Linked DNA regions of Azoarcus sp. KH32C. The protein of the gene in region 2 interacts with the protein of the main gene of each other region in a pairwise test. Links are inferred from orthologs where the notes say so. Each region holds a gene or a part of one and is shown on either strand. Other genes may lie near its edges. The genes, in order: rplL and parC.

Evidence for each region.
Region 1: the proteins of parC (region 2) and rplL interact in binary tests that used the Escherichia coli proteins (3 or more experiments, as listed by UniProt). The link is inferred for Azoarcus sp. KH32C from one-to-one orthologs.

The regions. Positions count from the first base shown.
Region 1 is NC_020516.1:4,433,957-4,444,393, forward strand. The notes cover bases 1-2,958. They hold rplL (50S ribosomal protein L7/L12), read right to left. Parts: upstream 1,685-2,958; coding sequence 1,316-1,684; downstream 1-1,315. Other genes in these bases: rpoB (DNA-directed RNA polymerase subunit beta), read right to left, coding at 1-1,138; rplJ (50S ribosomal protein L10), read right to left, coding at 1,732-2,232; rplA (50S ribosomal protein L1), read right to left, coding at 2,453-2,958. Outside these bases: more of rplA, read right to left, coding at 2,959-3,151; rplK (50S ribosomal protein L11), read right to left, coding at 3,154-3,585; transcription termination/antitermination protein NusG, read right to left, coding at 3,690-4,223; preprotein translocase subunit SecE, read right to left, coding at 4,226-4,573; tuf (elongation factor Tu), read right to left, coding at 4,741-5,931; AZKH_RS19920 (FAD-binding oxidoreductase), read left to right, coding at 6,522-7,928; AZKH_RS19925 (indolepyruvate ferredoxin oxidoreductase family protein), read left to right, coding at 8,046-10,437. UniProt on the Escherichia coli protein: The binding site for several of the GTPase factors involved in protein synthesis (IF-2, EF-Tu, EF-G and RF3). Is thus essential for accurate translation.
Region 2 is NC_020516.1:3,881,322-3,891,810, reverse strand. What follows is about bases 585-3,594. They hold parC (DNA topoisomerase IV subunit A), read right to left. Parts: upstream 3,261-3,594; coding sequence 909-3,260; downstream 585-908. Other genes in these bases: AZKH_RS17355 (LysR family transcriptional regulator), read left to right, coding at 3,582-3,594; motD (flagellar motor protein MotD), read left to right, coding at 585-902. In the rest of the region: AZKH_RS17370 (flagellar motor protein), read left to right, coding at 1-5; more of motD, read left to right, coding at 24-584; more of AZKH_RS17355, read left to right, coding at 3,595-4,538; AZKH_RS17350 (putative hydro-lyase), read left to right, coding at 4,639-5,457; AZKH_RS17345 (MFS transporter), read left to right, coding at 5,533-6,765; 5-oxoprolinase subunit PxpB, read left to right, coding at 6,882-7,649; AZKH_RS17335 (biotin-dependent carboxyltransferase family protein), read left to right, coding at 7,646-8,731; AZKH_RS17330 (LamB/YcsF family protein), read left to right, coding at 8,724-9,494; AZKH_RS17325 (TIGR01458 family HAD-type hydrolase), read right to left, coding at 9,501-10,292; AZKH_RS17320 (DNA topoisomerase IV subunit B), read right to left, coding at 10,385-10,489. UniProt on the Escherichia coli protein: Topoisomerase IV is essential for chromosome segregation; it is the principal protein responsible for decatenating newly replicated chromosomes. It relaxes supercoiled DNA.

The DNA.
Region 1 (10,437 bases), 550 kb from region 2 along the record:
GCTCACCCGGACGCATCATGCGGTAGATCGCAACACGCGCCGCCCACTGGTCGGCAGTATCGTCGATGCGCAGCGTCTGCGAGATGTACGGACCACGATCGAGATCGTTCACGTACAGCGTCGGCAGGTCCTTGACCCCGGCGTCGCGCAGCTTGCCGAGCACGTCTTCGGTGATCTCGTCGTTCGCGCGGGCGATCAGTTCGCCGGTTTCGGGATCGACGACGTTACGGGCCACGACGCGGCCCAGCAGGAAATCGTCGGGGACGACCATCGAGCGGATGCCGGCTTGATCGAGCTCACGGATGTGCTTGACGGTGATGCGCTTGTCGCGCGCCACGATGACCTTGCCGGAGCTGTCGGTGATGTCGAACTTGGCGACGTCCCCGCGCAGGCGATCGGGCACTAGGTCGAAGGTGACCTGATTGCCGGAGAAGTGGAAGGTGTCGACATCGTGGAAGGTTTCGAGGATCTGCTCGGGCGACATACCGATCGCGCGCAACAGGATCGTCGCAGGCATCTTGCGGCGACGGTCGACGCGGAAGAACAGGCAGTCCTTCGGATCGAACTCGAAGTCGAGCCACGAGCCGCGGTAGGGGATGATCCGTGCCGAGAACAGCAGCTTGCCGGACGAGTGGGTCTTGCCACGGTCGTGCTCGAAGAACACGCCGGGCGAACGGTGCAACTGCGAGACGATGACACGCTCGGTCCCGTTGATGACGAACGAGCCGGTGGTCGTCATGAGCGGAATTTCGCCCATGTAAACTTCCTGCTCCTTGACCTCCTTGACGGTTTCCTTCGGCGCGTCGCGATCCAGGATCACGAGGCGCACGCGAGCCCGCAGCGGCGAGGCAAAGGTCAGGCCGCGTTGCTGGCATTCCTTAACGTCGAAGGCCGGCTCGCCGAGCATGTACTGGACGAACTCCAGCCGCGCGTTACCACTGTGGCTGACGATCGGGAAGATCGACGTGAAGGCGGCCTGCAACCCCTGGTTCATCCTCGACAGCGGCGGGGTTTCAGCCTGCAGGAAGGATGCAAAGGATTCGATCTGCGTGGCGAGCAGGAAAGGGACGTTCAGCACTGCCGCGCGCTTGGCGAAGCTCTTGCGGATACGTTTCTTTTCGGTGTAGGAATACGCCATGGAAGCTCCGGGTAGAGGTCGGACGTCAAAGAGACAGAACACAGCGCCCCGTCACTGACGGGCCAGGCGAAGAATACTTAGACGCTTTCTTCGGCACTGGGTTCTGGCTTCTTGGCGTTACAAAGCAAGAAAGGGCCGGCGCTCCGAAGAGCGCCAGCCCCGAGATACAGCGGGGTATTACTTGATCTCGACCTTCGCGCCAGCGTCTTCGAGCTGCTTCTTGATCGCGTCGGCGTCGGCCTTCGGAGCGCCTTCCTTGACGGTCTTCGGCGCGCCGTCGACCAGATCCTTCGCTTCCTTCAGGCCCAGGCCGGTGACGGCACGGACGACCTTGATCACTTCGACCTTCTTCTCGCCGGCGGCCAGCAGGACGACGTCGAATTCGGTCTTCTCTTCAACGACAGCAGCGGCAGCGCCGGCGCCCGGGGCGGCGACAGCCATCGCAGCGGCGGAAACACCGAACTTCTCTTCGAACGCCTTGACCAGGTCGTTCAGTTCCATCACGGTCATCGAGCCAACGGCTTCGAGGATGTCTTCTTTGGTGATAGCCATGTCAAATAACTCCTAATTCAAGAAAACTTTTGCGGTAGAGATCAGGCAGCAGCCTCTTCCTCGCGCTTCTTGGCGAGGGCGGCCAGCGTGCATGCGAAGCCGGACACCGGCGCCTGCATGACACCCAGCAGCTTGGCGAGCAGCTCTTCGCGGCTCGGAATCGACGCGAGCGCTTGCACGGATGCCTTGTCGAGCGTTTTGCCCGCGTAGGAACCGGCCCTCAGCACCAGCTTGTCGTTGCCCTTGGCGAAGTCGTTGAGCACCTTGGCGGCGGCAACGGGATCTTCAGAGATACCGTAGATCAGCGGTCCGGTCAGCTGCGCGCCGAGATCGGCGAACGGCGTACCTTCGATCGCACGACGCACCAGGGTGTTCTTCAGCACACGCAGGTAAACGCCAGATTCGCGGGCCTTGGCACGCAGCACGGTGAGATCGCCCACCGCAATGCCGCGATACTCGGCCACCGCGATGGTCTGAGCGTTGGCCACCTGTGCCGACACCTCTGCCACTACGGCTTTCTTGTCATCGAGATTGAGACCCACGGGTCTTTCCTCCTTTCAAGTCCACACGCGAACCGCAACGGGCGGTTCGCACCCACGGCGACCTGGATCAGGAGCGCGGCCGACGAATCGGCCAAATCCTGTTCTGGGCACACCGTCTGCGCAGGCCATCTGAATGCTTAAGCGGCCGCCGGAGCGGCCACACCTGCGGTCTTTGACGATCCGCCCCCGAAGGGACGGCCCAAAGTTCTGTTTCAGCCTATCAGGCGGCGTTGATGCTCGACGGCTCGATACGAACGCCCGCACCCATGGTGCTGGAGACCGCGACGCGGCGCAGATACACGCCCTTCGACGCGGCGGGCTTCGCCTTAACGAGCGCCTCGATCAGGGCACCGACGTTTTGCTGCAGCGATTCGACGCTGAACGACGCACGGCCGACGGTGGCGTGCACGATGCCGCCCTTGTCGGTACGGTACTGGACCTGACCGGCCTTGGCGTTCTTGACCGCAGTGGTGACGTCCATCGTGACGGTACCGACCTTCGGGTTCGGCATCAGGCCGCGCGGGCCGAGGATCTGGCCCAGCTGACCGACGACGCGCATGGCGTCCGGGGTCGCGATACACAGGTCGAAATCGATGTTGCCGGCCTTAACCTGCTCGGCGAGGTCGTCGAAACCAACGACATCGGCGCCTGCGGCGCGAGCGGCTTCAGCCTTGTCACCCTGGGCGAACACGGCAACGCGGACGGTCTTGCCGGTACCGGCAGGCAGAACGACCGAGCCACGAACCAGCTGGTCGGATTTGCGCGCATCGATGCCGAGATTGATGGCGATGTCGACAGACTCGTCGAACTTGGCGGTCGCGCATTCCTTCACCAGCGCGAGCGCTTCGGAGACGGCGTAAACGCGGTTGCGGTCAACCTTGGCGCGGACGGCCTGAACGCGCTTCGAAAGCTTTGCCATGATTAGAGGCCCTCCACGGTAATGCCCATGCTGCGAGCCGAACCGGCGATGGTGCGGACAGCAGCTTCCATGTTGGCAGCGGTGAGGTCAGGCATCTTGGCCTTGGCGATTTCCTCGACCTGCGCACGGGTGATCGAACCGACCTTGTCCGTGTGCGGTTTGGCCGAACCGGACTTGATGCCGGCCGCCTTCTTGATGAGGACGGTCGCGGGCGGCGTCTTCATGATGAAGGTGAAGCTCTTGTCGGCGAAGGCCGTGATCACCACCGGAATCGGCAGACCGGGCTCCAGGCCCTGGGTCTTGGCGTTGAACGCCTTGCAGAATTCCATGATGTTCAGGCCGCGCTGACCGAGCGCCGGACCGATCGGGGGACTGGGGTTGGCCTTACCAGCTGGCACTTGCAGCTTGATATAGCCGATGATCTTCTTTGCCATCGCGGCTAGCTCCTAATATGAGTACAAGCGCGCCGGCCGTGGCCAACGCTCCTCGCCTTTCCCGCCCGGAGGCGGGCATTTACGGGCCTTGCGGCCCACCTGCATCAGGTCTTTTCGACCTGACTGAAATCCAGCTCGACCGGCGTGGCGCGACCGAAAATGGTCACCATCACGCGCAGCTTGCTCTTGTCGTAATTGACGTCTTCCACGGAGCCGTGGAAATCGGTGAACGGACCTTCCTTGACGCGCACGACTTCGCCCATTTCCCACAGCACCTTCGGGCGCGGCTTGTCCACGCCTTCCTGCATCTGCTGCATGATCTTCTCGACTTCCTTTTCGGAAATCGGAGTGGGCTTGTTCGCGGAACCACCAACGAAGCCGGTGACCTTGGGCGTCGACTTGACCAGGTGCCAGCTCTCGTCGTTCATCTCCATCTCGACGAGCACGTAGCCAGGAAAGAATTTCCGCTCGGTAATGCTTTTCTGGCCGCTCTTCATCTCGATGACTTCTTCGACGGGCACGAGGATCTGCCCGAAGGCATCTTCCATCCCGGCGCGAGCGATGCGCTCCTTGAGGGCGCGTTGAACGGACTTCTCGAAGCCCGAATAGGCATGCACCACGTACCAGCGCTTCGTCATGATCACTTCCACCCCAGAATCAGGTCATACAGGACCCACTCGAGGCTCTTGTCGGTCAGCCACAAAAACACCGCCATCACCACAGCGAAGGCGAACACAATGCCGGTCGTCTGCACGGTTTCCTTGCGCGAAGGCCACACGACCTTCTTTGCCTCGGTCACCGACTCGCGCGCGAATTCGGCGAAGCGACGCCCAGGCTCGGACTGCCAGGCGACCGCTGCACCCGCGGCGACGCCGACGAGCACGGACAGCACGCGCAGCACAAGCACCTGCTCCGAGAGCAGGTAAAAGCCGACCACGCCGGCCGCAACCAGCGCGAGGGCCAGCGCAAACTTCAACTTATCGGCCATCGAGATTGAACACCCGGAAAGGAGTGGCAGGGGCAGAGGGAATCGAACCCCCAACCTTCGGTTTTGGAGACCGACGCTCTGCCAATTGAGCTATACCCCTGCAGCAGAGACTACGAGGCGCCCCGGTTGAGACGAGGCGCCTTCGGATCGATTAATCGCTTCGACGATTACTCGATGATCTTGGCAACGACACCGGCGCCGACAGTACGACCGCCTTCACGGATCGCGAAACGCAGGCCTTCTTCCATGGCGATCGGCGCGAGCAGCTTGACGGTGATCGACACGTTGTCGCCCGGCATGACCATCTCGGTGCCTTCCGGCAGCGAGATCGAACCGGTCACGTCGGTCGTCCGGAAGTAGAACTGCGGACGGTAGTTGTTGAAGAACGGGGTGTGACGGCCGCCCTCTTCCTTCGACAGGACGTACACTTCGCCCGTGAAGTGGGTGTGCGGGGTGATCGAACCCGGCTTCGCGAGCACTTGGCCACGCTCGACGTCTTCACGCTTGGTGCCGCGCAGCAGCACGCCGACGTTGTCGCCCGCCTGACCCTGGTCGAGCAGCTTGCGGAACATTTCGACGCCCGTGCAGATGGTCTTGACGGTCGCCTTGATGCCGACGATTTCGATTTCGTCGCCAACCTTGACGATGCCACGCTCGACACGGCCGGTCACGACGGTGCCACGACCCGAGATCGAGAACACGTCTTCGATCGGCAGCAGGAAGGGCTTGTCGATCGCGCGTTCCGGCGTCGGGATGTAGCTATCCAGCGCTTCGGCGAGCTGCAGGATCGCGCCTTCGCCGAGGTCGCTCTTGTCGCCTTCGAGCGCCTTCAGTGCCGAACCCTTGATGATGGGGATGTCGTCGCCCGGGAAGTCGTACTTCGACAGCAGCTCGCGCACTTCCATCTCGACGAGCTCGAGCAGCTCGGCGTCGTCGACCATGTCGCACTTGTTCATGAACACGATGATGTACGGCACACCGACCTGACGGGCAAGCAGGATGTGCTCGCGGGTCTGCGGCATCGGGCCGTCAGCGGCCGACACGACCAGGATCGCGCCATCCATCTGGGCGGCACCGGTGATCATGTTCTTGACGTAGTCGGCGTGACCCGGGCAATCAACGTGCGCGTAGTGGCGATTGGCCGTCTCGTACTCGACGTGCGCGGTGTTGATGGTGATGCCGCGCGCCTTTTCTTCCGGCGCCGCGTCGATCTGGTCGTAGGCCTTCGCCTCGCCGCCGAACTTCGTCGACAGGATCGTCGTGATCGCTGCCGTCAGCGTCGTCTTGCCATGGTCAACGTGACCGATCGTCCCGACGTTTACGTGCGGTTTCGTCCGCTCAAACTTACCCTTAGCCATGCCGACACCTCATTAAACAGATTCAGAAAACCGGACCGATGACAGATCGACCATCGCGACGATCGCCGCAATATGCAGTGGTGCCCATGACGTGGATTGAACACGTGGCCTCTCCCTTACCAAGGGAGTGCTCTACCACTGAGCTACATGGGCTCCGAAAAACCGATGCGCCGCCATACCTGGAGCGGGTGAAGGGAATCGAACCCTCGTCATAAGCTTGGAAGGCTTCTGCTCTACCATTGAGCTACACCCGCATACAACGCAGACGAAACGCTTTACACCCGCTACCGACTCAAAACTCCGAGCCAGCAGCAAAATCTTTGGTGGAGGGGGAAGGATTCGAACCTTCGAAGGCAGTGCCGTCAGATTTACAGTCTGATCCCTTTGACCGCTCGGGAACCCCTCCAAACGAAGACCAGCACTATAGAGGACTGATTTCGCCGTGTCAAACCTTTTGTGCAATTTCTTTTCCGAACGACCGACGACCCGGTCTTCCGAATCGCTGTCGCCGCGGTGCACGATGGCCTTAGCCGTCCGCGGGGCGCAATAATGCCCGACTTGGTTCTTTCCGTCCAACCGGAGCCGAATTGATGACCCCCATGCACGACGGGCAACGCGTCCCTCTTCCCGATGCTTTCCTGGCTTTCATGCGCGAGCGCTTCGGCAAGCGTTTTTCGACGGCCGACGCGGTGCGCGCGCACCATGGGCACGACGAATCGCATTTCGCGGATGCGTTACCCGATGGCGTGGTCTGGCCGCATTCGACCGACGAGGTCGTCGAGATCATGAAGGCTTGTGGCACCCATGGCGTGCCGGTGATCGCGTTCGGCGTGGGCAGCTCGCTCGAGGGGCACGTGCTCGCGACGCGCGGCGGGATCAGCGTTGATTTTTCGGAAATGAACCGCGTGCTGCGCATCAACGCGGAGGACATGGACGTCGTCGTCCAGCCCGGGATCACGCGCAAGCAGCTCAATGCCGCGCTACATGGCACCGGGCTCTTCTTTCCGGTCGATCCGGGCGCGGATGCGAGCATCGGAGGGATGGCGGCGACGCGGGCTTCGGGGACGAATGCCGTGCGCTACGGGACGATGCGCGAGAACGTGATGGGGCTGGAGGCGGTGCTCGCGAACGGGTCGGTGATCCGGACCGGGAGCCGCGCGCGGAAGTCGTCGGCGGGCTATGACCTGACGCGCCTGCTGGTAGGGTCGGAAGGCACGCTGGGATTGATCACGGAGCTGACGGTACGGCTGCATCCGCTGCCGGAGGCGGTGTCGGCGGCGGTGTGTGCGTTCCCGGACCTGGACAGCGCGGTGCAGACCGTGATTCAGACGATCCAGCTGGGGATTCCGGTCGCTCGCATCGAGTTGCTCGACGAGCTGACGGTGAAGGCGGTGAACCGCTTCAGCAAGACGACGCTGCGCGAGTCGCCGATGCTGTTCTTCGAGTTCCACGGGTCGCCGGCCGGGGTCGAGGAACAGGCGCGCACCGTGCAGGAGCTGGCTGGCGAGCTCGGCGGAGCGAACTTCGAGTGGGCGACACATCCCGAGGACCGTTCGCGGCTTTGGGCCGCGCGGCACGACGTGTATTTCGCGAGCCTGAACCTGCGTGCGGGGAGCCGCGGCATCACGACCGACGTGTGCGTACCGATTTCGCGGCTTGCCGACTGCATCGCAGGGACGCGCGAGGATATTGCCGAGAGCGGTCTGATCGCGCCGATCGTCGGGCACGTGGGCGACGGGAACTTCCATACGCTGATCCTCGTGGATCCCGACAATCCGGCCGAGATCGAGCAGGCGGAAGCGCTGAATCGCAGGATCGTCGCACGCGCGCTGGAGATGGGGGGAACCTGCACCGGCGAGCACGGGGTGGGATTCGGGAAGCAGGAGTTTCTCGTCGCGGAGCATGGCCGCGAGGCCGTAGAGGCGATGCGGGCGATCAAGCTCGCGCTCGATCCGGACAACCTGCTGAATCCGGGGAAGGTGGTTCCACCACTGTAGGTGCACGGCAATCGGGCCGCGCAACGGTCCGGGCATTGATACGGGCGCCTGCACGGGCTAGGCTGATTGGAGCCTCAGTCGCTGGCGTGCAGTCCCTTCCGCTGCAAGGAGACCCGTATGGCCGAAGTCGATCCCCTGCCCGGCGCCACCGGGCGCCCGGTGAGTCTCGAGGACAAGTACACGCTCGCATCCGGACGCGTGTTCCTCACCGGCTATCAGGCGCTGGTGCGCCTGCTGATGATCCAGAAGGAACGCGATGCAGCAGCGGGACTAAACACGGCGGGCTTCGTGTCGGGTTACCGCGGTTCGCCGCTCGGCGGGCTCGACCAGACGCTGTGGAAGGCGAAGAAGCATCTGGCGGAACACGACATCGTGTTCCAGCCGGGGGTGAACGAGGATCTGGCGGCGACCGCCGTATGGGGCTCGCAGCAGGTCAATCTGTCGCCGCAGGCGAAGTACGATGGCGTATTCGCGATGTGGTACGGCAAGGGGCCGGGTGTCGATCGGACCGGCGACGTGTTCCGTCATGGCAATGCGGCCGGCACCTCGCGCCACGGCGGCGTGCTGGTGATCGCGGGCGACGATCATGCCGCAAAGTCCTCGACGCTGCCGCATCAGACGGATCATTTCTTCAAGGCGATGATGATGCCGGTGCTGGCACCGGCAGGCGTGCAGGAGTACATCGACTTCGGCGTGCACGGCTACGCGCTGTCGCGCTACTCGGGCTGCTGGGTGGCGTTCAAGGCAGTCGCGGACACCGTGGAGACGTCGGCATCGGTCGACATCGATCCGCAGCGCATCGAAGTGGTGATCCCGGCGGATTTTGCGCTGCCGCCGGACGGGCTCAACCTCCGCTGGCCGGATCCGCCGCTGGTGCAGGAAGAGCGCCTGCTGCACTACAAGTTGTATGCGGCCCTCGCCTACTGCCGCGCCAACCGGCTCAACCGCATCGTGATCGATGCGCCGGCACCACGGCTGGGGATCATCACCTGCGGCAAGTCCTATCTCGATGTGCGACAGGCCTTCGACGATCTTGGCATCGACGAGAGCCTTGCCGCGAACCTCGGCATCCGGCTCTACAAGGTGGGCATGGTGTGGCCGCTTGAAGCAGAGGGGGTGCGGCAATTTGCTGCGGGGCTGGACGAGATCCTGGTGATCGAGGAAAAGCGTCAGCTCATCGAATACCAACTGAAGGAGGAGCTGTACAACTGGCGCGAGGACGTGCGCCCGCGGGTGATCGGCAAATTCGACGAGAAAGGCGAATGGGCGATGATCCCGAAGGACGGCGGGATCCTCGATCACGGCGAATGGCTGTTGCCGGCGGCGGGCGAACTGACGCCGGCGATGATCGCGCGGGCGATCGCGTCGCGCATTCAGCGCTTTTTCTCGTCGCCGCAGATTGAAGCGCGGCTGGCTTTCCTCGAAGCGAAGGAGAAGGCGCTCGCGGAGCGCTACTTCGCGATCGACCGCGTGCCGACCTTCTGCTCGGGCTGTCCGCACAACACCTCGACACACGTGCCGGAAGGCAGTCGTGCACTGGCCGGCATCGGTTGCCATTACATGGTGACGTGGATGCCGGAGCGGCGCACGGGCACCTTCTCGCAGATGGGCGGCGAAGGGGTGCCGTGGGTCGGGCAGGCGCCCTTCACGAACGAAAAGCACGTCTTCGCGAACCTCGGGGACGGGACCTACTTCCATTCTGGCCTGCTGGCGATCCGCCAGTCGATCGCGGCGGGCGTGAATATCACCTACAAGATCCTCTACAACGATGCGGTCGCAATGACCGGCGGGCAGCCGGTGGATGGCGCGCTGACAGTGCCGAAGATCGTGCATCAGCTCCTCGCCGAGGGCGTCGGCAATATCGTCGTCGTCACCGACGGCACGTCGCGTGCATACAGCCCCGCCGACATCCCGCACGTGCCGATCCGGCATCGCGACGAGCTCGATGCGATCCAGCGCGATCTGCGCGCCTCGCCGGGGGTGACAGCGCTGATCTATGACCAGACCTGTGCGGCGGAGAAGCGGCGGAGGAGGAAACGCGGGACCTTCCCCGATCCAGCTCGACGGGTGTTCATCAACGAGGCGGTATGCGAGGGCTGCGGCGACTGCGGGGCCGAGTCGAACTGCATGTCGATCGTGCCCGTGGAGACGGAGTTCGGAAGGAAGCGCCGGATCGACCAGTCCTCGTGCAACAAGGATTATTCGTGCCTGAAGGGCTTCTGCCCGAGTTTCATCACGATCGAAGGCGGACAACTGCGCAAGGTGGGCGCGCGCGCGATCGACGATGCCTTCCCCGATCTGCCGATGCCGGAGCTGCCGTCGACGCAGACCCCGTTCGGCATCCTCGTGACCGGGGTCGGCGGCACGGGGGTGGTGACGATCGGGGCGCTGATCGGGATGGCGGCGCACATCGACGGCAAGGGTGTGACGGTGCTGGACATGACGGGTCTCGCGCAAAAAGGTGGCTCGGTGTTCAGCCACATCCGCGTCGCCGACCGGCCCGAAGACT
Region 2 (10,489 bases):
CCTGATCGGGCAGGAGGCTCGCCATGCGACGCAATCGCCGGCACCGCCAGAGCGACGAAATCAACCACGAAAACCACGACCGCTGGCTCGTGTCCTATGCGGACTTCATCACGCTGCTGTTCGCGTTTTTCGTCGTGATGTATGCTCTGTCCTCGGTGAACGAGGGCAAGTATCGGGTGTTGTCGGATTCGTTGATCAGCGCGTTCCGTAATGTGACCGTCAACGAACCGGGCGATCCGGTGATCGCGACGCCGCCGAACGTCACGCCGACCCGTCCGATAACGCCGGCCAAGCCCAGCAACGAAGAGATCGAGGTGCGCCGCCAGACCGAGGTGAAGCGCATGACGACGATGGCCGAGGATATCCGCAAGGTGCTCGAGCCGCTCACGCGTGGCGGGCAGGTCCACGTGACCGAGGGGGCGCGCGGAATCACGGTCGAGATCAACGCCAGCGTCCTCTTCCAGCCGGGCGATGCAACCCTCGCGCCGTCAGCGGTGACGGTGCTGCGTGCGGTGGCGCAGGTACTCGCGCGGGCGGAGTTTCCGATCACCGTCGAGGGGCACACCGACAATATCCCGATCAGCAACACGCGCTTTGCGTCGAACTGGGAGCTGTCGGCCGTGCGGGCGTCGTCGGTGGTGCGGCTTTTCATCGAGTCCGGCGTGATTGGCACGCGGCTCACGGCCGCGGGCTATGCCGATCAACGCCCGGTGACTGACAACACCAACGAGGAGGGGCGGGCGCGCAACCGGCGCGTCGGCATCCTGATCGAATCGATGACGGGCGAGCGTCCGCCGCGGGCGCCCGGTCAGATCCGGGAGGGCGATCCGATCCGCTCGATCCTGCCCGGAGAGGCGCCGCCGCCGGCGTCTTCAGCCGGCGGTAACGAGGCCCCCAGATAGCGCCGTTCAGGACAGCGACGAGGGCTTGAGCTTGATCGCCAGCGCCATGCCTTTGCGGGCGCGGCGGTGGACGAGGCCGGCAAGCTGCGCCGGCTTCAGTTCGACGGTAGCGGGCTTGCTGCCGCGGCCGATGCCTTCGACCTTCAGCACCGCGTCGTCCGCCGGCACGGCGACCGCGACGAGCGCCTCATCGTCGTCGAGCGTCATTACGATGACGCCGCGCCCGCCCGCCTGAACCTTCATCTCGCTGCGCATGAAGACGAGGATGCGGCCGTTCTCGGACACGGCGGCGATCTTGTCGCCGATCACCCGCGCTGGCACGAGCACCTTTTCGCCCTTTTCGAGCGTCATGAAGGCCTTGCCCGCACGCTGGCGGCTCGTCGCGTCGCCGAGCGTGCAAATGAAACCGTAGCCGCCCGAGTTCGCGAACATCCAGGTCGATTCGGGCTCGGCGGTAAGCACCTGCGCGAGCTTGCCGCCGTCCTGGAAGTCGACCAGCGTCGCGATCGGCGCGCCGTCGCCGCGGCCGCCGGGCAGGTCCGACACGCGCACGGTGTAGGCGCGGCCGTTGGTGTCGATGACGACGAGCGGCCAGGTCGTGCGCGTCTCGATCACGACGAAGGCGAAGTCGCCCGCCTTGTAGCTGATTGCGGCGGCGTCGATGCCGTGGCCCTGGCGCGAACGCACCCAGCCGTTCTTCGACACGATCACGGTGACCGGTTCGTCGGCGACAGCGAGTTCGGCGGGCGCCGCGGCGGCGACCGTCTCGATCACGGTGCGGCGGTCGTCGCCGTACTTCTTCGCGTCGTCGGTGATTTCCTTCAGGATCAGGCGCGTCATCGCGGCGCGGCTGTCGAGGATGTGCTGCAGGCCGTCGCGCTCTTCCTTGAGCTCGTTGAGTTCCTTCTCGATCTTGAAACCTTCGAGGCGTGCGAGCTGGCGCAGGCGGATCTCGAGGATGTCCTCGGCCTGGATGTCGGTGAGGCCGAAGGCGGCGATCAGCGCGGGCTTCGGTTCGTCGGACTCGCGGATCACGCGGATCACTTCCTCGATGTGCAGGAAGGCGATCATGCGGCCTTCGAGGATGTGGAGGCGGCGATCGACTTCGTCGAGGCGGTGGCGCGTGCGGCGGTCGACGGTGACGTAGCGGAAGTCGATCCACTCGCGCAGGATCTGCACGAGGTTCTTCTGCTGCGGACGGCCGTCGCGGCCGATCATCGTCATGTTGAGCGAGACCGAGGTTTCGAGGCTGGTATGCGCGAGCAGCACCGCCATGAATTCGTCGCGGCTCTGGCGCGAGGAGCGCGGCTCCAGCACGATACGCACCGGCGCCTTGTCGCTCGATTCGTCGCGCACGGTCTCGACGACGCCCAGTACGAGCTGCTTGAGGTTCTTCTGTTCCTGGCTGACTTCCTTCTTGCCGGCGCGCGGCTGCGGGTTGGTCAGGGTTTCGATCTCGGCAAGCACGCCCGCGGCGGACACGCCATGCGGCAGCTCATCGACGATCACGCGCCATTGGCCGCGGGCGAGTTCCTCGACGTGCCAGCGCGCGCGCATCCTGAGGCTGCCACGACCGCCCGTGTAGGCGTCGCGGATTGCTTCGGGCGAGGAGATCAGCTGGCCGCCGCCGGGGAAATCGGGGCCCGGCAGGAGCGGCAGGATGTCGTCGAGGCCGGCGTCCGGGTTGCGGATCAGGTGGCAGGCGGCATCGGCCACTTCGCGCAGGTTGTGCGGCGGGATTTCGGTCGCCATGCCGACCGCGATGCCCGATGCGCCGTTGAGAAGCACGAACGGCAGGCGCGCGGGCAGCAGCTGCGGCTCTTCGAAGGCGCCGTCGTAGTTCGGCACGAAGTCGACGGTGCCGCGGTCGATCTCGGCGAGCAGCAGTTCCGCGATCGGGGTCAGGCGGCATTCGGTGTAACGCATCGCCGCCGCGGAGTCGCCGTCGCGCGAGCCGAAGTTGCCCTGGCCATCGACGAGCGGGTAGCGCAGCGAGAAGTCCTGCGCGACGCGGACCATCGCGTCATAGACGCTGGAGTCGCCGTGCGGGTGGTACTTGCCGATGACGTCGCCGACGACGCGCGCGGATTTCACGTGCTTCGACGTCGACGACAGGCGCATCTCGTTCATCGCGAAGAGGATGCGCCGCTGCACCGGCTTCATGCCGTCCTCGACCTGCGGCAGCGCGCGCGACTTCACGACGCTCATCGCGTACGCGAGGTAGGCGCGCTCGGCATAGCGGTCGAGCGCGAGGGTGCCGTCGTCGGGCGGAGGCGCGTCGTGGCCATCGCCCGCAGCGGGCGGGGCGGGAGGCGCCGGCGGCGCAGAGTTGAAGAGGTCCAGCGTGTCTGTGGTCATGGAGCGGTGCATCGAAAAGCTTGGATGGGTGGCATGGTGCGCGCCGGGAGCGTCCGCGCCGGATCGGCGACCGGTTGGCGGACTGGTTCGGCCCGCAGGCGTCATTGCCCGGGCCGCGATAGTTTATCCGCAGCGAATTGCGCCGGCGCCCTGATCGGCTTACAGTTTTTGTAACTGCCCGCCGACGGAAGCGCGCATTCTGGCAGCGTTTCGGCCGGAAGTTCAAGAATGTCGAGGGATGCACCCGAGCGTTGCATTCGATCGGCCTGGTATTGATCCATTCCGCAGGCAGCCTTTTCCGCAACCTCACCGACCCTTGCAATGAACCTGCGTTTCGTCGAAGCCTTCCTGTGGGTCGCTCGCCTGAAGAGCGTGACCCGCGCCGCGGACAAGCTGTGCCTCACGCAATCCGCGGTGTCGAGCCGCATCGCGAGCCTCGAGGAGGAGCTCGGCGTGCCGCTGATCGACCGCCGCGAGCGCCACTTCCGGCTGACGAATTCGGGTAACCGCTTCCTCGTCTTCGCCGAGCGCCTGCTCGACATCCAGCGCGAGATGAAGGACGAACTCGGCGCGCCCGAGCCGCAGGCGATGACGCTGCGCATCGGTGGCATCGAGTCCGTGCTGCATACTTGGCTGATCCCGCTCGTCGAGCACCTGCGTCGCACTCAGCCGCATATCGAGTTCGAGCTGACCGTCGAAATGAGCCCGGTGATCGTCGAGCATCTGCGCCGTGGCAGCCTCGATCTGGCGTTCGCGGCGATGCCCGCGGCGGGCGAGGGCATCCGCGTCGAGGAGATGCCGTCGCTGGAGATGGTGTTCGTCGGCCGTCGTGCCGACGCGGAGCGTGCGGAGCGCTGGACGCTGACTGAAATCCTCGACCGCGACGTGCTGACCTTCCAGCGCGGCTCGCAGCCGCATGTCGCACTGGTCGAGTTGATCCGTCGAGCCGGACTCGAAAGCGGGCGCATCCACACGATCTCGTCGATCTCGGCGCTCGTGCGGATGGTCGAAGGCGGCTTCGGTTTCGCGACGCTGCCAAGAGCAACTGTGCCGAGTCTCGCGCGGGGCGCCGATCTCGCGGTGCTCGACACGGAGGCGCGGCTGGCGTCTCTGCCGATCCACGCATCCTATTGGGCCTATCCCGGCGCGCCGCAACTGGAAGCCGCGGTGCAGGAGGCGATCGCCTTCGTACGGCGCTTCCCCGTCGACGGCGTCGTCGCGTCGGAAGCCGCTGCCGAGCCCGCGAAAAAGCGCGCATCCCATCGAAAAAATCGATGATGTCACAACGAAATTTTGCGTTTGTCTAGCTTCCGGGCGCCGCCGATACTTTTGTTACGACGCGATGACAGCGTCGGGCAAAGGATAAGGAGGGGATTCGGTGGAAAGGAATCGAGACGGCGCGCTTGCGTCGGCTGAGCAACTGACGAGTGGCGTTCTAGCGCGCCAAGCGATCCGGGCCGGGCAGTGGTCCTCCCATACCAGCGGGCTCGCGCCGGGCCATGTACAAGGCAATGTCGTGATCCTGCAGGCGCAGGATGCCGACGACTTCCTGCGCTTCTGCCAGCGCAATCCCAAACCCTGTCCGCTGCTGGCGGTGTCCGAGCCCGGCGCGCCGCTGCTGCCGACACTCGGCGCCGATGTCGACATCCGCTTCGACGTGCCGCGTTACCGCGTCTGGCGCAAGGGCGAACTGGTTGCCGAGCCGACCGCGATCGACGAATTGTGGCAGCCGGACTTCGTGACTTTCGTCATCGGCTGCTCGTTCTCGTTCGAGCAGGCGCTGCTTGATGCCGGCATCCCGCTGCGCCACGTCGCGCAGGGGCGCAACGTGGCGATGTACCGCACGAACATCCCGACGAACCCGGCCGGCAAGTTCCACGGTCCGCTGGTCGTGTCGATGCGGCCGATGACGGCGGCGAACGCGATCCGCGCGATCCAGGTCACGTCGCGCCTGCCGAACGTGCATGGCGCGCCGGTGCATTTCGGCGATCCGGCCGAGATCGGCATCGCGGACCTCGCGAAGCCCGACTTCGGCGATCCGGTGGAGATCCTGCCGGGCGAAGTCCCCGTCTATTGGGCCTGTGGCGTGACGCCGCAAGCCGCGGTGATGGAAGCGAAGCCCGAGCTGTGCATCACGCACGCCCCGGGCGCGATGTTGATCACCGATCTCTTGAATCACCAACTCGCTTTTTCCTGAACAGAGCCTGTTTTCGTCGCACCCCGGCACAGACCGGGGGCGGCGTGTGTCGAACCACCGCAAAGGAGATCCACCGTGTGGATTAGTGAGACGAGCAAGAACGAACGCAAGACCCTGATCGCCGCTTTCGCCGGCTACGGCGTCGATGCCTTCGATTACATGATTTACACCTTCTTGATCCCGACGCTGATGGCGGCGTGGTCGATGAGCAAGGTCGAGGCCGGCTACATCGCGACCGGCGCGCTGATCACCTCGGCGATCGGCGGCTGGGCGGCCGGCATCCTCGCCGACAAGTACGGCCGCGTGCGCGTGCTGCAATGGACGGTGATGTGGTTCACCGCTTTCACCTTCCTCTCCGGTTTCACGGATTCCTTCGGGCAGCTCTTCTTCACGCGGGCGATGCAGGGTTTCGGCTTCGGTGGCGAATGGTCGGTTGGCGCGGTGCTGATCGCCGAAATGATCGAGGCGAAGAACCGTGGCAAGGCGGTCGGTCTCGTGCAGAGCAGCTGGGCGGTCGGCTGGGGCGTTGCCGCGATCGCGTTCTGGGCGGTCTATGCGATGTTGCCGGCCGAGCAGGCGTGGCGCGTGCTGTTCTGGCTGGGCATCCTGCCGGCGATCCTGATCTTCTACATCCGCCGCAACATTCATGACCCGGAAGTCTTCCACGTTGCCCGCGCGAAGGTGAAGGCCGAAGGCGGCGGCAACTTCCTCGAGATCTTCTCGCCGCGCCTGCTGCCGACGACGATCTTCGCGAGCCTGCTGTCGACCGGCATGATGGGTGCCTACTACGCGGTCACGACCTGGCTGCCGACCTTCCTGAAAGTCGAGCGCAAGCTTTCGGTGCTGGGCACGAGCGGCTACCTCCTGGTGCTGATCCTCGGTTCCTTCATCGGCTACCTGACGAGCGCCTGGCTGTCGGACCAGCTCGGTCGCCGCCGCTGCTTCATGCTGTTCGCGACCTGCGCCGGCACATTGGTCTACGCCTACACGCACATCCCGATCACCGACCAGATGATGCTCTTCCTCGGTTTTCCGCTCGGCTTCTTCCTGTCCGGCATCTTCTCGGGGATGGGGGCTTTCCTCGCCGAACTGTTCCCGAACGAGTTGCGCGGCTCGGGGCAGGGCTTCTGCTACAACTTCGGCCGTGCGGTGGGGGCGACCTTCCCGGCGCTGGTCGGTTATCTGAGCACCAGCATGCCGCTCGGCGAAGTGATCGGCATGCTCGCGGCGGGTGGCTACCTGCTCGTGATCGTCGCCTGCCTGCCGCTGCCCGAGACGCAGGGCCGCGACCTCGCGCTGCAGAACTGACGAGACCGTCCCTTCGGTCGTAATGGGCTCTCGCGCCGCCGCTGGCGGCGCGTGCGGGAGCCCATCCGAAAGCCAGCCTCTGGGCATCAGCCCCCTCCGAGCGGAATAATCCGGCCATGAGCACTGACATTTCATTTCCGCCGCCGCGCCTCCTGAGCGTCGGCGACGCCGCCTGGACCGTCGAGTTCGGCGACAGCATCGATCCGGCGATCCACGGCCGTGTGCTCGGCTTCTCGAGCCTCCTCGATACGCTGTCGAGCGACGGCCGCCTCGAAGGCGTCGTCGAATGGGTGCCGACCTTCCGTTCGGTGACCGTCCATTTCGACCCGCTGCGCACCGACGCGATGGCGCTGCACGATCTCCTCGCCGAACTCGCCGGCAAGAGCGGCAGCCTGTCGGCGGCCGGTTGCCGCTGGCACATCCCGGTGTGCTTCGAGGCTGCCTGCGCGCCGGACCTCGACGAGGTCGCCGCGGCGAAAGGCATGCCGCGCGACGAGGTCGTCCGACTGATGACCGAGACGGTCTTCACGGTCTACATGCTCGGTTTCCTGCCCGGCTTCCCCTACCTCGGCGGTCTGCCGGCGGCGCTCGACATGCCGCGGCTCGCGACGCCGCGCAAGGTCGTGCCGTCGCGCTCGATCGCGATCGCCGGCCGCATGTGCGCCGCCTACCCGTGGGAAAGCCCGGGCGGATGGCGCTTGCTGGGGCGCACCCCGGTGCGGCTTTTCGATCCCGCGAATGCGCGCCGTCCGGCCTTGCTCGCCCCCGGCGACGAGGTGGTGTGGGAGGCGATCGACGCGGCGACCTACGATGTGCTCGACAAGGAATGTGCGGCGGGCCGCTTCGATCTGTCCTCGCTGCTGAAGGAAGGAGAGGCGGCATGAGCGGCGTCGTCGAAGTGGTCGATAGCGGTCTCGCCGTTAGCATCCAGGACCGCGGCCGCACGGGCTATCGCAACATCGGTGTGCCGGTGTCGGGCGCGCTCGATCCGGTGCTGATGGCGGCAGCCAATGCGCTGGTCGGCAATCCGGCGGAGGCGGCGGTGCTCGAAGTCGGCTTGAGCGGACCGTCGCTGAAGGCGTTGTCCGGCACGGTGCGCGTCGGGCTCGCTGGCGAGATGGGGGCGCAGCTTGTGAATACGCGTGGCCAGGTGCTGAAGGTCGCGCCGTGGCAGACGGCGACGCTGTTCCCCGGCGACATCCTGCGCATCGGCGGCGTGTCGCACGGCGTCGGCTATGTCGCGCTCACCGGCGGCGTGCAGGTGCCCGCGCAGCTCGGCAGCCGGTCGACCTATCTGCGCGCGGCGATCGGTGGGGTGCAGGGCAGGGCACCGAAGGTCGGCGACCGCCTGCAGTGCGAAGCGGTGCGCGGCGATCCCTGGCTCGAATCCCGCGGCCGCGCGCCCTGGCACCACGAGACCGGGCCGATCCGCGTGATCCTCGGCCCGCAGGAGGATCACTTCACGCCGCAGGCGGTGGCGAGCTTCCTGACCCGGCCTTACAGCGTCACGCGCGACATGGACCGCATGGGGCTGCGTCTCGACGGCGAAAAACTCGCGCACAATGAAAAGGGCGCCGAGATCGTCTCGGACGGCGTCGCGCCAGGCACGATCCAGGTCCCGGCGAACGGTCAGCCGATCGTGCTGATGGCCGATTGTCAGACCTCGGGCGGGTATCCCAAGATCGCGACCGTGATCCGTGCCGACCTGCCGCGCCTCGCGCACCTGCGGCCGGGCGACGAGCTGCGTTTTGTCGCCGTCAGCCACGCCGATGCGGCGAAGGCCCTGCGCGAACAGGTGCAGCGTCTGGCCGACTGGGCCGGCGCGATCCAGACCTTCCGTCCGCCCGGCGTCATCGACGAGGCGGCGTTGTACGGGGCCAACCTGATCTGCGGCGTCGTGCGCGGCGATGAGTGGAGCCTGCACGGCGTCGACCTTTCCCATCCCTTCGGAGCACAGCATGGGTAAGCGCATCAATCTCAACGCCGATCTCGGTGAAAGTTTCGGCGCCTGGCGCATGGGCGACGACGCGGCGATGCTGGAGGTCGTCAATTCGGCTAACGTCGCCTGCGGCTTTCACGCCGGCGACCCGCTGGTGATGCAGCAGACCGTCGCGACCGCGAAGCGCTGCGGCGTGAGCATCGGCGCACATCCAGCCTTCCCGGACCTGCAGGGCTTCGGTCGCCGCTGCATGGACGTGCCGGCCACGGAGCTCGAAGCGATGCTGATCTATCAGATCGGCGCGCTCGCCGGCATCGCCCGCGCCAAAGGGATGGCGGTGACGCACGTCAAGCCGCACGGCGCATTGAACAACATGGCCTGCGCGGATGCGAAGCTCGCGGCAACCGTCGCCCGCGCGATTCATCGCCTCGACCCCGACCTGATCCTGCTCGCACCGGCGCTATCGCAACTTGTCATCGCCGGGCGCGAAGCCGGCCTGACGGTGGTCGAGGAGATCTTCGCCGACCGCGCCTATCTGGACGACGGCAATCTCGTGCCGCGCTCGCAGCCCGGCGCGATGATCCACGGTGCCGAGGCCTGTCTCCGTCACGTGCTCGACATGCTCGAAGCGGGCGCGCTGATCTCGATCAACGGCAAGCGCCTGCCGGTGAGCGCGCAGAGCGTCTGCGTGCATGGCGACGACGCCGAGGCGGTCGCAACCGCGCGGGCCTTGCGCGAAGGGCTGATGCGGGCCGGTTACGAGCTCGTCGCGATTCCCGAACTCGGCTGATCGCGCTCAGGGCAGCGCAAGCACGCGCTCGACGGCGTCGGCGAAGTCGTCGGCTGTGAGGCTGGGCCGTATGTCCGGATGGTGGTCGTCGCCCTCGCGGAACTTGCCGGTGCGTACAAGCACCCCCGGGATGCCGGCATTCTGGGCTGCGCCGACATCGTCATGAAGGTCGTCGCCGATCACGGCGGCATCAGCCGGGACGACGCCAATTTCCGCAAGCGCCATATGGAAGAAGGCCGATGCCGGCTTGCCGACGATCTCGGCCTGCTTGCCGCTGCTGAACTCGAGCCCGACCACGAAAGCGCCCATGTCGAGCGACAGGCCGTCCCGCTCCATAAAGTAGCGATTCTTCGCCATCGCGATGAAGGGTTTCCCGTCCATCAACAGGCGAAATGCAGCGTTGAGACTGGCGTAATCGAGGAAAGGGCCCATGTCGCCCATCACAACCGAGTCCGGATTTTCCGCGCTCGGTCCGAACTCGTCCGCGAGGTCCGGATGGATCAGATACATCGGACGCAGCCCGCGCTGCGCGACGAGCTGCTGCGCGGCATGCGGCGCGGTCTGGAGCTCGTCCGCCTCGATCGTGAAACCCATCTCGCGCAGGCGCGCGACCAGCGTGCGACGCGGCGTCCGCGTCGTGTTGGTCAGAAAGCGCAGCGGCAGCCCGGCGTCGCGCACCCGGGCGAGGGCCGCCACCGCGCCGACGACGGGGTGATCGCCGATGTGCAACACCCCGGCCAGATCGATCAGCAAGGCCTTGGGGCGTCGGGTGAGCGGTGGTCCGGAAGGGGCGGGCATGGCCGGCTCCTGGGCGTGAGTGGCGAATCGCTTCCGTTATAGCAGCAAGATTGGTGCAAAGCAGCAAAACCGAGAGCGGCGCGCCGTCGCGATCAGACGTCCGCCTCGACCGTGTCGCCCTTTTCCTCCATCCACGCGCGCCGGCCCGATGCTTCACCCTTGCCCATCAGCAGCGTGAACATGCGCAGCGTGTCATC